One region of the Arthrobacter rhamnosi genome, then DNA from elsewhere that is predicted to be linked to it. Evidence: riboswitches for the same ligand, from Rfam matches in the RefSeq annotation. Region 1 holds a riboswitch; each other region holds the start of a gene.
The links. A riboswitch is a leader RNA that binds a small molecule or an ion and turns the genes downstream of it on or off. The one in region 1 is predicted to bind cyclic di-AMP.
Positions count from the first base shown of each region.

Region 2: another riboswitch for cyclic di-AMP. It lies ahead of ACX80I_RS01350 (C40 family peptidase); the one in region 1 lies ahead of ACX80I_RS09110 (NlpC/P60 family protein).
Region 3: another riboswitch for cyclic di-AMP. It lies ahead of ACX80I_RS11695 (M23 family metallopeptidase); the one in region 1 lies ahead of ACX80I_RS09110 (NlpC/P60 family protein).

Region 1 is NZ_JBTNDT010000004.1:46,430-49,695, forward strand. It holds gene serC (phosphoserine transaminase) at 1-152, opposite strand, end outside; gene ACX80I_RS09105 (iron-dependent transcriptional repressor DtxR) at 408-1,106, shown strand; cyclic di-AMP (ydaO/yuaA leader) riboswitch at 1,218-1,395, shown strand; gene ACX80I_RS09110 (NlpC/P60 family protein) at 1,401-2,342, shown strand; gene ACX80I_RS09115 (HNH endonuclease) at 2,561-3,058, shown strand; gene mobA (molybdenum cofactor guanylyltransferase) at 3,055-3,266, shown strand, end outside.
Region 2 is NZ_JBTNDT010000001.1:264,287-267,552, reverse strand. It holds gene rnc (ribonuclease III) at 1-515, shown strand, start outside; gene mutM (bifunctional DNA-formamidopyrimidine glycosylase/DNA-(apurinic or apyrimidinic site) lyase) at 516-1,490, shown strand; cyclic di-AMP (ydaO/yuaA leader) riboswitch at 1,632-1,812, shown strand; gene ACX80I_RS01350 (C40 family peptidase) at 1,815-2,723, shown strand; gene ACX80I_RS01345 (NAD-dependent epimerase/dehydratase family protein) at 2,846-3,266, opposite strand, start outside.
Region 3 is NZ_JBTNDT010000005.1:141,735-145,000, reverse strand. It holds gene ACX80I_RS11700 (siderophore-interacting protein) at 1-1,048, shown strand, start outside; gene ACX80I_RS11705 (ABC transporter ATP-binding protein) at 1-2, shown strand, start outside; cyclic di-AMP (ydaO/yuaA leader) riboswitch at 1,219-1,417, shown strand; gene ACX80I_RS11695 (M23 family metallopeptidase) at 1,421-2,182, shown strand; gene ACX80I_RS11690 (diacylglycerol/lipid kinase family protein) at 2,201-3,208, opposite strand.

The DNA.
Region 1 (3,266 bases):
CGGACGGGAGCCTGGCGGTGCGAGGTGCCCAGCAGCGACTGCCCGGCGGACACCAGTGCGTCGATCTGCCCGCTTCGGACCTTGGAAGGGCCTGCGCCGAAACGCCCGTCCGCGGGAAGCAGGTGGTCGGGGATGCGGGGCAGGTCGTTCATGGTCGCTCCAGCTGTGTCGGCGGCGGGTATCGCCCTCATTCTGCCCCAGCGGAGGTCGGCCCTCCATTTGTGAACGCCGGAGCGGGAGACCTCCTGCGCCTGCCGGTGGCGTCGTCGGAGTTGATTGCCGGGCGCGTCGCGCCATGGGTTAACCTTGGGAGGCGTGGGGCGGAGCTGGCTGTGCCGGCCGTGGCACCCCCACCGGCGTGAGGCATTCCAGCCGCGCGACCTCACCGCACCAAGGAGCTGAACCGCATGACGGACCTCATCGACACCACCGAGATGTACCTGCGGACCATCCTTGAGCTCGAGGAAGAGAACATCGTCGCCCTCCGCGCCCGCATCGCCGAGCGGCTTCGTCACTCGGGGCCGACCGTCTCCCAGACCATCGGTCGCATGGAACGCGACGGACTCGTGGTCGTCTCCGGCGACCGGCACCTCGAACTGACTGAACTGGGTCGCCGCAGGGCCACCGGCGTCATGAGGAAGCACCGCCTCGCGGAGCGGCTCCTGAGCGACGTGATCGGGCTCGACTGGGCCTACGTCCACGACGAGGCCTGCCGCTGGGAGCACGTGATGAGCGAACGCGTGGAGCGCCGGCTCTACGAACTGCTCGGAAAGCCCTCCGAATCCCCCTACGGCAACCCGATCCCGGGACTCGAGGCCATCGGCGGCGTCCAGTCCGAGCTGTTCACCGACGGCGTCGTCACGCTGCTCTCCGCGATGGGCACGTACTCGCCGGAGAAGCAGGTCACGCTCGTGCGGCTGGCGGAGCCGATCCAGGTGGATCCGGAACTCCTCACGCAGCTCGACGAGGGCGGCCTGCGCCCGGGAGCGCAGCTGAACCTCGAGTCCGTCGGAGGGTACGTCTCCGTGCGCGTACCCGGCGTCGAGGGTGCACTGGAACTGCCTCCCGAGGTGGCGTCCCACGTGTTCGTATCCGTCGCGGCGTAATCGCCGTCACCAATAACACACCATTCTGTGACCAGAATGTGACATAACCTGCATTTGTGTTGTACGGTTCATTTCGTGCCAAATTCGCTCTAGATCCGGCACCCTCCTGCAAATCGCCTAGCTCTGCCATTGCTCGAGGTCCGTCCGCACCATCGCATGGCAGAGGCGGGGGAACCAAGTTTCGGGTTTCTTTCGAGAAATCCTTGGGGTGAAGTCGCTGTTAGCGCAGCGGCCGGGTGACTCCCATCCGAATCCGACAGCTCACCTCGCAGGCGTTGGGAGAGGTAATCCAACGTGTCCACCAGCTCTTCGCTGTCCCGCCACCGCGCGCCCCAGAACGCCAACCCGCTGACCGCTCTTTCCGCCGCAGTAGCGTCGAACGCCGGATCGGTCGGCCGCCAGGCCGCCGTCATCGCCGCGGCTTCCGGCCTCGTGCTGACCAGCGGAGTTGCAGCCAACGCCGCCGATCTCCAGCCACAGCGCGACGTCGCATCCTCCAGCATCACCGTCACCTCGGCCCGTCAGGCCGTCGTGGCGTCGTCCAAGACCGTCGTGTCCTTCAACAGGACCGCGGTGAAGGTCCACGCCAAGCCGGTCGTCGCCAAGAAGGCCCCGGCCGTCAAGGCCCCCGCAGCTCCGGCTCCTGTCGTCGAGGCTCCTGTCGCTGAGGCCCCCGCCGCTCCGGCTCCCGTCGCTCCGGCTCCTGTTGCTCCGGCTCCCGCTGCTCCGGCTCCGGCCGCTCCGGCTCCCGTCGTGAAGGCTCCCGCTGCTCCGGCTCCCGCCGTCCAGGCCGTGGCTGCTGTCCAGGCCGTCGCCGCTCCCGCGCCGGCTCCCGCAGCCGCCCCGGTTCGCGCAGCTGCCCCGGCACCTGCTCCCGCACCTGCTCCCGCCCCTGCAGTCTCCTCCGGTGTCGCCGCGACCATCGCCGCCGCTGCCAAGGGCCAGCTCGGCGTCATGCAGGACTGCACGCGCCTCGTCAGCAACTCCCTCGCCGCTGCCGGCATCAACTTCCACGGCTGGCCGGCAGGCTACCTCTCCCTGGGCCGCACCGTGAGCGCCGGCCAGGCCATCCCGGGTGACCTCATCTACTACGCCGACGGCGGCATGGGTGCAGCCCACATCGCGGTCTACATCGGTGGCGGCCAGGCCGTCCACGGTGGATTCAACGGCAACACCACGGTGATCGCACCGGCCGAGCTCGGCTCGGGTGGCGTGTACATCCGCGTTGGCGGCTGATCACCGCACGCATCAGGATCAAGGAACCGGCACGCTGTGCCGGTTCCTTGCGTTTAACCGGTCGCAGGAGGGAGCCGGGCGCGGTACGTCAAGCCCGCCCGGCCGGGATTCTCCGCAGGCCGGTCTCCGGCTTACCCTTGCAGTGTCAATCCGAAGCTCTTCTCCCGTACCCCGGGATGGCAACCGGTGCGGGGAACAGGTCAGCAATGAGGCCACGCATGCGCACTCTTGTTCTGAATGCTGGGTATGAACCACTTGCGGTCATCACATTCCGCCGGGCACTGGTGCTTGTGCTCACGGGGAAGGCGAGCGTCGTGGCGGAGGACGGCGAACCGGTGGTCGGCCCCACCGAGATCCTCGGCAGACCCTCGGTGATCCTGCTCAACCGCTACGTGAAGATCCCGTACCGCCACGACCTGACAGCCACGCGGCGGGGGGTGCTGCGTCGCGACAACCACCTGTGCGCCTACTGCGGCAAGACCGCCTCGACCATCGACCACGTCCTGCCGCGGTCCCGGGGCGGAGGGGACACCTGGGAGAACCTCGTGGCCTGCTGCCTGAAGTGCAACAACGCCAAGGGGAACAAGACCCTCGGCAGCCTCGGCTGGAAGCTGCGCACCGTGCCGATGCCTCCGCGGGGACCGCAGTGGCAGATCCGCGAGCTCGAGAAGCCGGCGCCGCAGTGGAACGAGTTCCTCAGCGAGACAGCTGCGTGACACCCGACGTACCGAGGTTCGACGCCGTCGTCCTCGCGGGTGGCAGGTCCTCCCGGCTCGGCGGCGTGCCGAAGGCCGGACTGGTCCTGGCGGGTGCGACCCTGCTCCAGCGCACCTGCGCAGCCCTCGCCCGCGCGGAACGCCTGACAGTCGTGGGACCGGAGCCCGGCGACGCCGGGCGGCTTCCCCCGGCGGCCGTGTTCGTGCG
Region 2 (3,266 bases), on a different contig from region 1:
GGCGCTCCGCCGTCGTCAGCACCAAGGCGCTGGCGGGTGTGGCCCGTTCCCTCGATCTCGGCGACTACGTGCTGCTCGGCCAGGGGGAGAAGCTCACCAACGGCCGCGACAAGGCCTCCATCCTCGCCGACACGATGGAAGCCGTCATCGGGGCGGCGTACCTGAGCCACGGGATCGAGACCGCACGCGCGATGGTCATGCGGCTCATCGGACCGCTCCTGCGGGATTCAGCGGTCCTCGGGGAGGGCACCGACTGGAAGACCCGTATCCAGGAGACCGCCGCTGCCCGTCGCCTGGGGCTGATCGACTACCAGGTCGACGGGACCGGTCCCGACCACGCCCGCACGTTCACGGCCCGCCTGGTGATCGGCGGCGTCGACTACGGCTCCGGCTGCGGGCACTCCAAGAAGGAAGCGGAGCAGGCGGCGGCGGCCGAGTCGTGGAGGCTCCTCGCCGACGCACCCGGTGCGGATGCCGGGCCCGGAGCGGCCGGCGGTTCGTCCGCGGGGGCCTGAGTGCCTGAACTCCCCGAGGTCGAGGTGGTCCGCCGAGGCCTGGCGCGCTGGGTGACCGGGCGTACGGTCGAGGACGTCGACGTGCTGGACGCGCGATCGCTTCGACGGCACGTCCACGGCGTCGAGGACTTCCGCGGCAACGTCACGGGTGCCCGCGTGAGCGACGTCGTGCGCCGCGGGAAGTTCCTCTGGATGATCCTCGAGGATCCGGACGGCCCCCGCAGCGCTCCCTCCGCCGCTCCTTCCACCGCCCTCATGGCCCACCTCGGGATGAGCGGGCAACTGCTCGTCGAGGACCCCGACGCCCCGGTGGAGAAGCACCTGAAGGTGCGGCTGAGACTGTCCGCCGCAGCCGATGCCGACGGCACTCCGCTCCCGGGGGACCTGCGTTTCGTGGACCAGCGGATCTTCGGCGGCATGTTCGTGACGGACCTCGAGCCGACGGCCGATGGCCGGCCAGGCGGACTCGGGGGCGGGAGCCTCCCGCTCATTCCCCGCCAGGCGGCGCACATCGCCCGCGATCCCCTCGACCCGGCATTCTCCACGGAGTCCCTGCACCGCCGGCTCCGGGAGCGGAGAACCGGCCTCAAGCGTGCACTCCTCGATCAGGGCCTCATCTCAGGCATCGGGAACATCTATGCCGACGAGGCCCTGTGGGCGGCGAGGATGCACTATGCCCGTCCCACCGACACCCTCCGCCGGCCGGACACCCTCCGCATCGTCGAGGCGGTCACCACCGTGATGCGGCGGGCCCTGGAGGCCGGCGGCACCAGTTTCGACTCGCTGTACGTCAACGTCAACGGTGCGTCCGGCTACTTCGCACGCGACCTGGAAGCCTACGGGCGTGCCGGGCAGCCCTGCCGCCGGTGCCTGTCGGAGGGCCGGACGACCCTCCTGCGGCGGGAGGCATTCATGAACCGGTCGTCCTTCCTCTGCCCTTTCTGCCAGCCCAGACCGCGCAACGCGCGATCCTAGCCGAGGCTCCGGGACCCCGTCGCGATACGGCGTTCGTGACCCAAACGTGACAAGACGCGCTCGACCGCGTACGGTTAAGCCCGCACCCGGTCCACCACGGACGGGCGCCCATCCTCGCACTGCCTAACCCTGTCGATGAGGATGGACCGTTCGCTCAACACGTTCGACAGGGGCGGGGGAACCAATAGCGGACTCACCTGTGTGAGTCCTTGGGGTTAAGACGCGCGTAGACCAGCACCGGGGGCGGTGGTCTGCGAGAAACGCGTCCGGATGTCCCATCCGAACCCGACAGCTAACTTCGTAGGCATTGGGAAAGGCAACAGCATGTCCAAGAAGAGCACTTTTGCGCGCCACCGGGCAGTCCCCACGCGCATCAACCCCCTCGTCACCGCATCCCGCGCAGTCAGCGCCACTGCTTCGGTGGCCGGCAAGCCCGCCGCCGTCGTCGTTGCCGCTTCCGGCATCATGCTCGGTGCAGCGCTTCCGGCAAGCGCCGCCGGCGAGATCAGCGTCGAGTCCATCAGCACCCAGCCGGCAGCGGCGACCACCGCTGCGGCAGGTACCTACACCGTCCAGGCCGGTGACACCCTCGGGAGCATCGCAGCAGCCCACGGCGTGAGCCTCCAGGCCGTCTTCACGGCCAACGGCCTCGGGTACAGCTCGATCATCTACCCCGGCCAGTCGATCTCCCTCGGCGGTTCCGCTGCACCCCAGCAGTACTCCACCCAGTCTGCAGCCATCGTCGCCGCACCGGTCGCGGCTCCGGTCGCTGCACCCGTAGCGGCTCCGGTCGCTGCACCCGTAGCGGCTCCGGTCGCTGCACCCGTAGCGGCTCCCGCAGCTGCTCCGGCAGGCAACTCGACGGGCCTCAGCACGCAGGCCGCAGCGTTCACGCCGGTGGCGACCAGCGGCATCACCGCGACCGCGATGCAGGGCCTCGGCTCGGCATACGTCTACGGCGGCACCTCCTTCGGCGCCTGGGACTGCTCCGGCTTCGTGCAGTGGGTCTACGCCCAGAACGGCATCAGCCTGCCGCGCACCACCTGGTCGCAGTTCGCCGCCCTGACGCCCACCAGCAACCCCCAGCCGGGCGACCTGGTGAGCCAGAACGGTGGCAGCCACGTCGGTATCTACCTCGGCAACGGCCAGATGATCAGCGCGCTGAACCCCTCGCAGGGAACGCTCGTGCACTCGGTCAACGCCATGTCGGTCGACGGCTACTACACGCGATAACCCTCCACCGGCCCTGCGCCGGTAGCAGGACGATACGAAGGAAGGGCGGGATGCACAGCATCCCGCCCTTCCTTGTCCGTTCGGTCGGTTCTGCCCGGTCCTGCCGGGTCCTGGTGCCGGGCTCAGCCGCGGTAGTGCGCAGCGAGCCGCTCGAGGCCCTCCTCGATGCTGACGGACGGCTGCCAGTCCAGCACCGCCCGCGTGTGCCGCTGGTCGAACCAGTGCGCCGTGGAGAGCTGTTCGGCCAGGAAGCGGGTCATGGGAGGCTCCTCCGCGCGTCCGAGTGCCAGCCATGCCCGTTCGATCACCGCGCCGGCGCCCCGGGCCAGTGCCCCCGGCACCGACCACGCGGGGGGCCGGACGCCGCCGGAGCGGCAGATCCCGTCCAGCAGCTCGGCAATGGGGCGCGGCTCGCCGTTCGTCACCACGAACGCCTGCCCCTGCGCGGCCTGCATCCGGTGGAGGCAGGCGACGATGGCCGACGCCGCGTTGTCCACGTAGGTGGTGTCGATGAGGGCTGTACCGCCGTCGAGCAGCGGCAGG
Region 3 (3,266 bases), on a different contig from region 1:
GACCGAGATGACCCGGCGCAGCGCGCGGCGTACCGCCGCCGACACCGAACCGATGGTGCTGGCGTTCGACGTCGTCGTCACGGCCGTGCAGGACCTCGGTGCCACCTTCCGGCGCATCACCTTCGGCGGTGCGTGCCTCGAGGCGTTCGGGGTGGCCGGGGACAGCCTCGACCTCCGGATCAAGGTCATCATCCCGTCGGCCGGCCGGCCGTGCCCCGATATCGCAGGCCTCATGGAGCGCGGGAACGCATCGAACTGGTACCAGCTGTGGCTCGGCATGGAGGCGGAGGAGCGCGGGTTCATGCGCACCTACACCGTGCGCACCGCGCGCCGGCGGGGCCCGCGGACGGAGATCGACGTCGACTTCGTCCTGCACCTCGACGACGACGGTCGCGGCGGCCCGGCGTCGGAGTGGGCCGCGGCTGCCCGGCCCGGCGACCGGGTCTGCATGATCGGCCCCAACGCGTCAGCGGCGCAGTGCAGGACGGCGGGTGCGTACGGAGGCATCGAGTGGAGCCCCGGCCTCGCCCAGCACGTCCTCCTCGCCGGGGACGAGACGGCAGTACCGGCCATCAGCGCCATCCTCGAGGCACTCCCCGAGGACATCAGCGGCTCCGCGTTCCTCGAGGTCCCGGACCTGCAGGACGTCCAGCCGATCGCGACGCGGTCGGCGGTGACCGTCACCTGGCTGGCCCGGGCGGGGAAGCCGCACGGCGAATTGCTGGAGGCAGCCGTGCGGGACGCGGTGCGCGTGCCGGGATGGGTGTCGCTCTCGGGCCCGGATGTCCAGGGGGGAAGCGAGCCCGAGGATGTCGATGTCGACGGGACCATCCTCTGGGAGACCCCGCAGCTGCTCGACGCGGCCGTCGTGCAGTCGACGGTCAATCCCGGGCGCCCCTCCGGCACGCAGCCCTTCTACGCGTGGATCGCCGGTGAGGCTGCCGTCGTGCGCGGGCTGCGGCGCTACCTGGTGCGGGACGTGGGCGTGGACCGGAAGCAGGTCGCGTTCATGGGCTACTGGCGCAAGGGGCGCGCGGAACTGGCCTGATCCAGCCGTCGAACCGTTCCGGACCGCTTCCTGCACCACGTCGGGTATCGGGCGACCTTTATCACATTTATCCCCAGATGCGATAACGAAATTGTAACTTCGTGCGCTCTGACCTACTGTTTTAAGCAGTCAAAGCTGGATTCCAGATCCAGGTCCGTACGCCTAACCCTGTCAGCGGACCGCCTGAACACACTGTGACAGGGGTGGAGGACCCACGTTCCGGCGGCTTGAACCGCCTCGGGGTGAAGCCCTTCCATGCTAGTCCGGCCCCGCCTGCGGCATTCCCGCGGTGGAGGGCCGCGCAGAGGGGCCGAGTCAACTCTTGCTCGAATCCGACAGCTAACTTCGCCGGCGTTCCAGAGAGGTAAGCAGTTGCTCCATACCGTTCTGCCCGAGCGCCATCGCGCCTCCGACGATCGCGCCCTTCAGTGGGTTTCGCAGCCGACGCGCCGCGACCTCCGGCACGAAAGAGCCGGAGGTACGACGGCGTTCGCGCGACTGCGCGGAAACGCCGCTACGGCCGGCCTCTTCATTGCCTCGGCGGGACTGCTGCTGGGTGCCGTCGCACCCTCGGCAACGACGGCGGCCACCCCTGCAGCAGGCATGCAGGCCGTCACGGCTGCTGCGGAAGCGCCGGTGACCTTCACCCTCGAGGGTGCCGGTCGGGCGGTGGAGGGTGTCGCCCCGGCCATCGCGAGTGCCCGGGCCCTCTCCGCCGAACTCACTCCCGCGCTCCAGGACCGCAAGGCCTTCGGGGCTCCGGTGGACAACCCGGTCGTTGCCTCCACCTTCGGCTACCGCGTCAACCCCGTGAGTGGGGCCTCGGACGAACTCCACGAGGGCCTGGACTTCGCCGGCGCCTGCGGGACGCCGGTCAAGGCAGCGGATGCCGGCACCGTCGTCGACTCCGGCTGGCATGCCTACGGCGGGGGCCAGCGCATCGTGGTCGACCACGGCGACGGCCTGAAGACCACCTACAACCACCTGAGCGCCCTCGACGTGCCGGCCGGCACCACGGTGAAGCGCGGGGAAGCCCTCGGGGCGGTCGGCAGCACCGGGAACTCCACCGGCTGCCACCTCCACTTCGAGGTGATGGTCGACGACAAGAAGGTCGACCCGAAGCCCTGGCTGTAGCCGGCCGATCCTCCCCTGCTAGGGCAGCGGCTCACTGACGACGGCGGGGTCCTTGTACCCCAGCGGCATCCGCAGGCGCAGCGAATCCGGCTTCACCTCGAACGCCATGTGCGTGGCCTTGCCGAGGGGATCGCCGTCGAGCTGCACCTCCAGCGGTTCGTGCAGCGTGACCTCGGCCGTGCGGCACTGGAAGTACTCCAGGGATGGGTCCTTGCCCTTGCCGCGGGTGAACAGCTTCCCGGCGACGGCGAGCCAGCCGAACTTCCCCCGGGGTGCCAGGGTCATGAGGTCCATCAGGCCGTCGTCGATCTTCGCGCCCGGGAAGATCTCGAGGCCGCCCATGATCTTGCCGCAGTTGCCGCCCATCACGCTGCGCAAGCGGCGCTCGAAGGACCTGCCGCCGTCCACCGAGATGGTGGTGCGCGCCGGCCTGCCCGGCAGGTTGCGGATCCCGGCGTCGACGTAGGCCAGCCAGCCCACCTTGTCCTTCAGGTCGTCGCGCGTGTCCGACATGATGGCGGCGTCGTACCCGATGCCGGCCATGACCAGGAACACGTGCGCGTCCTGCGCCCGGTCCACCGTCACGTGCACCACGTCGATGGTGCGCTCGGTCCCGCGGAAAGCGGCCTCGACGGCGGCATCCGGATCGTCGATGGCGATGTCGAGGTTGCGGGCCAGCAGGTTGCCGGTGCCCAGCGGGACGAGGGCCATCATGGTGCCGGTCCCCGCGAGTTCCTCGGCCACGCAGCGCACCGTGCCGTCCCCGCCTGCCGCGATCACGAGGTCCACTCCGGCGTCGAGGGCCTCGCGTGCCTGGCCGTGCCCGGGGTCGTCCGCGGTGGTCTCGATGACCAGGGGCTCCTCCCAGCCGTCCTCGGCGGAGATGCGCTGGACAGCGCCCTGCACGTCGACGGTGGTGACCTTGATGGGATTGATGATGAGCGCGGCACGTCGGCCGCGCGATCCGGTGTCCGGAGCCGTGTCCGGAGTCGCGTCCGGAGTCGCGTCGGGGGATGCGTCGGGCATGATGTCCTTCGTGCGGGTGTCAACGGATGGCTCCGTCGAGCTTATCCCGGGGGCCGTC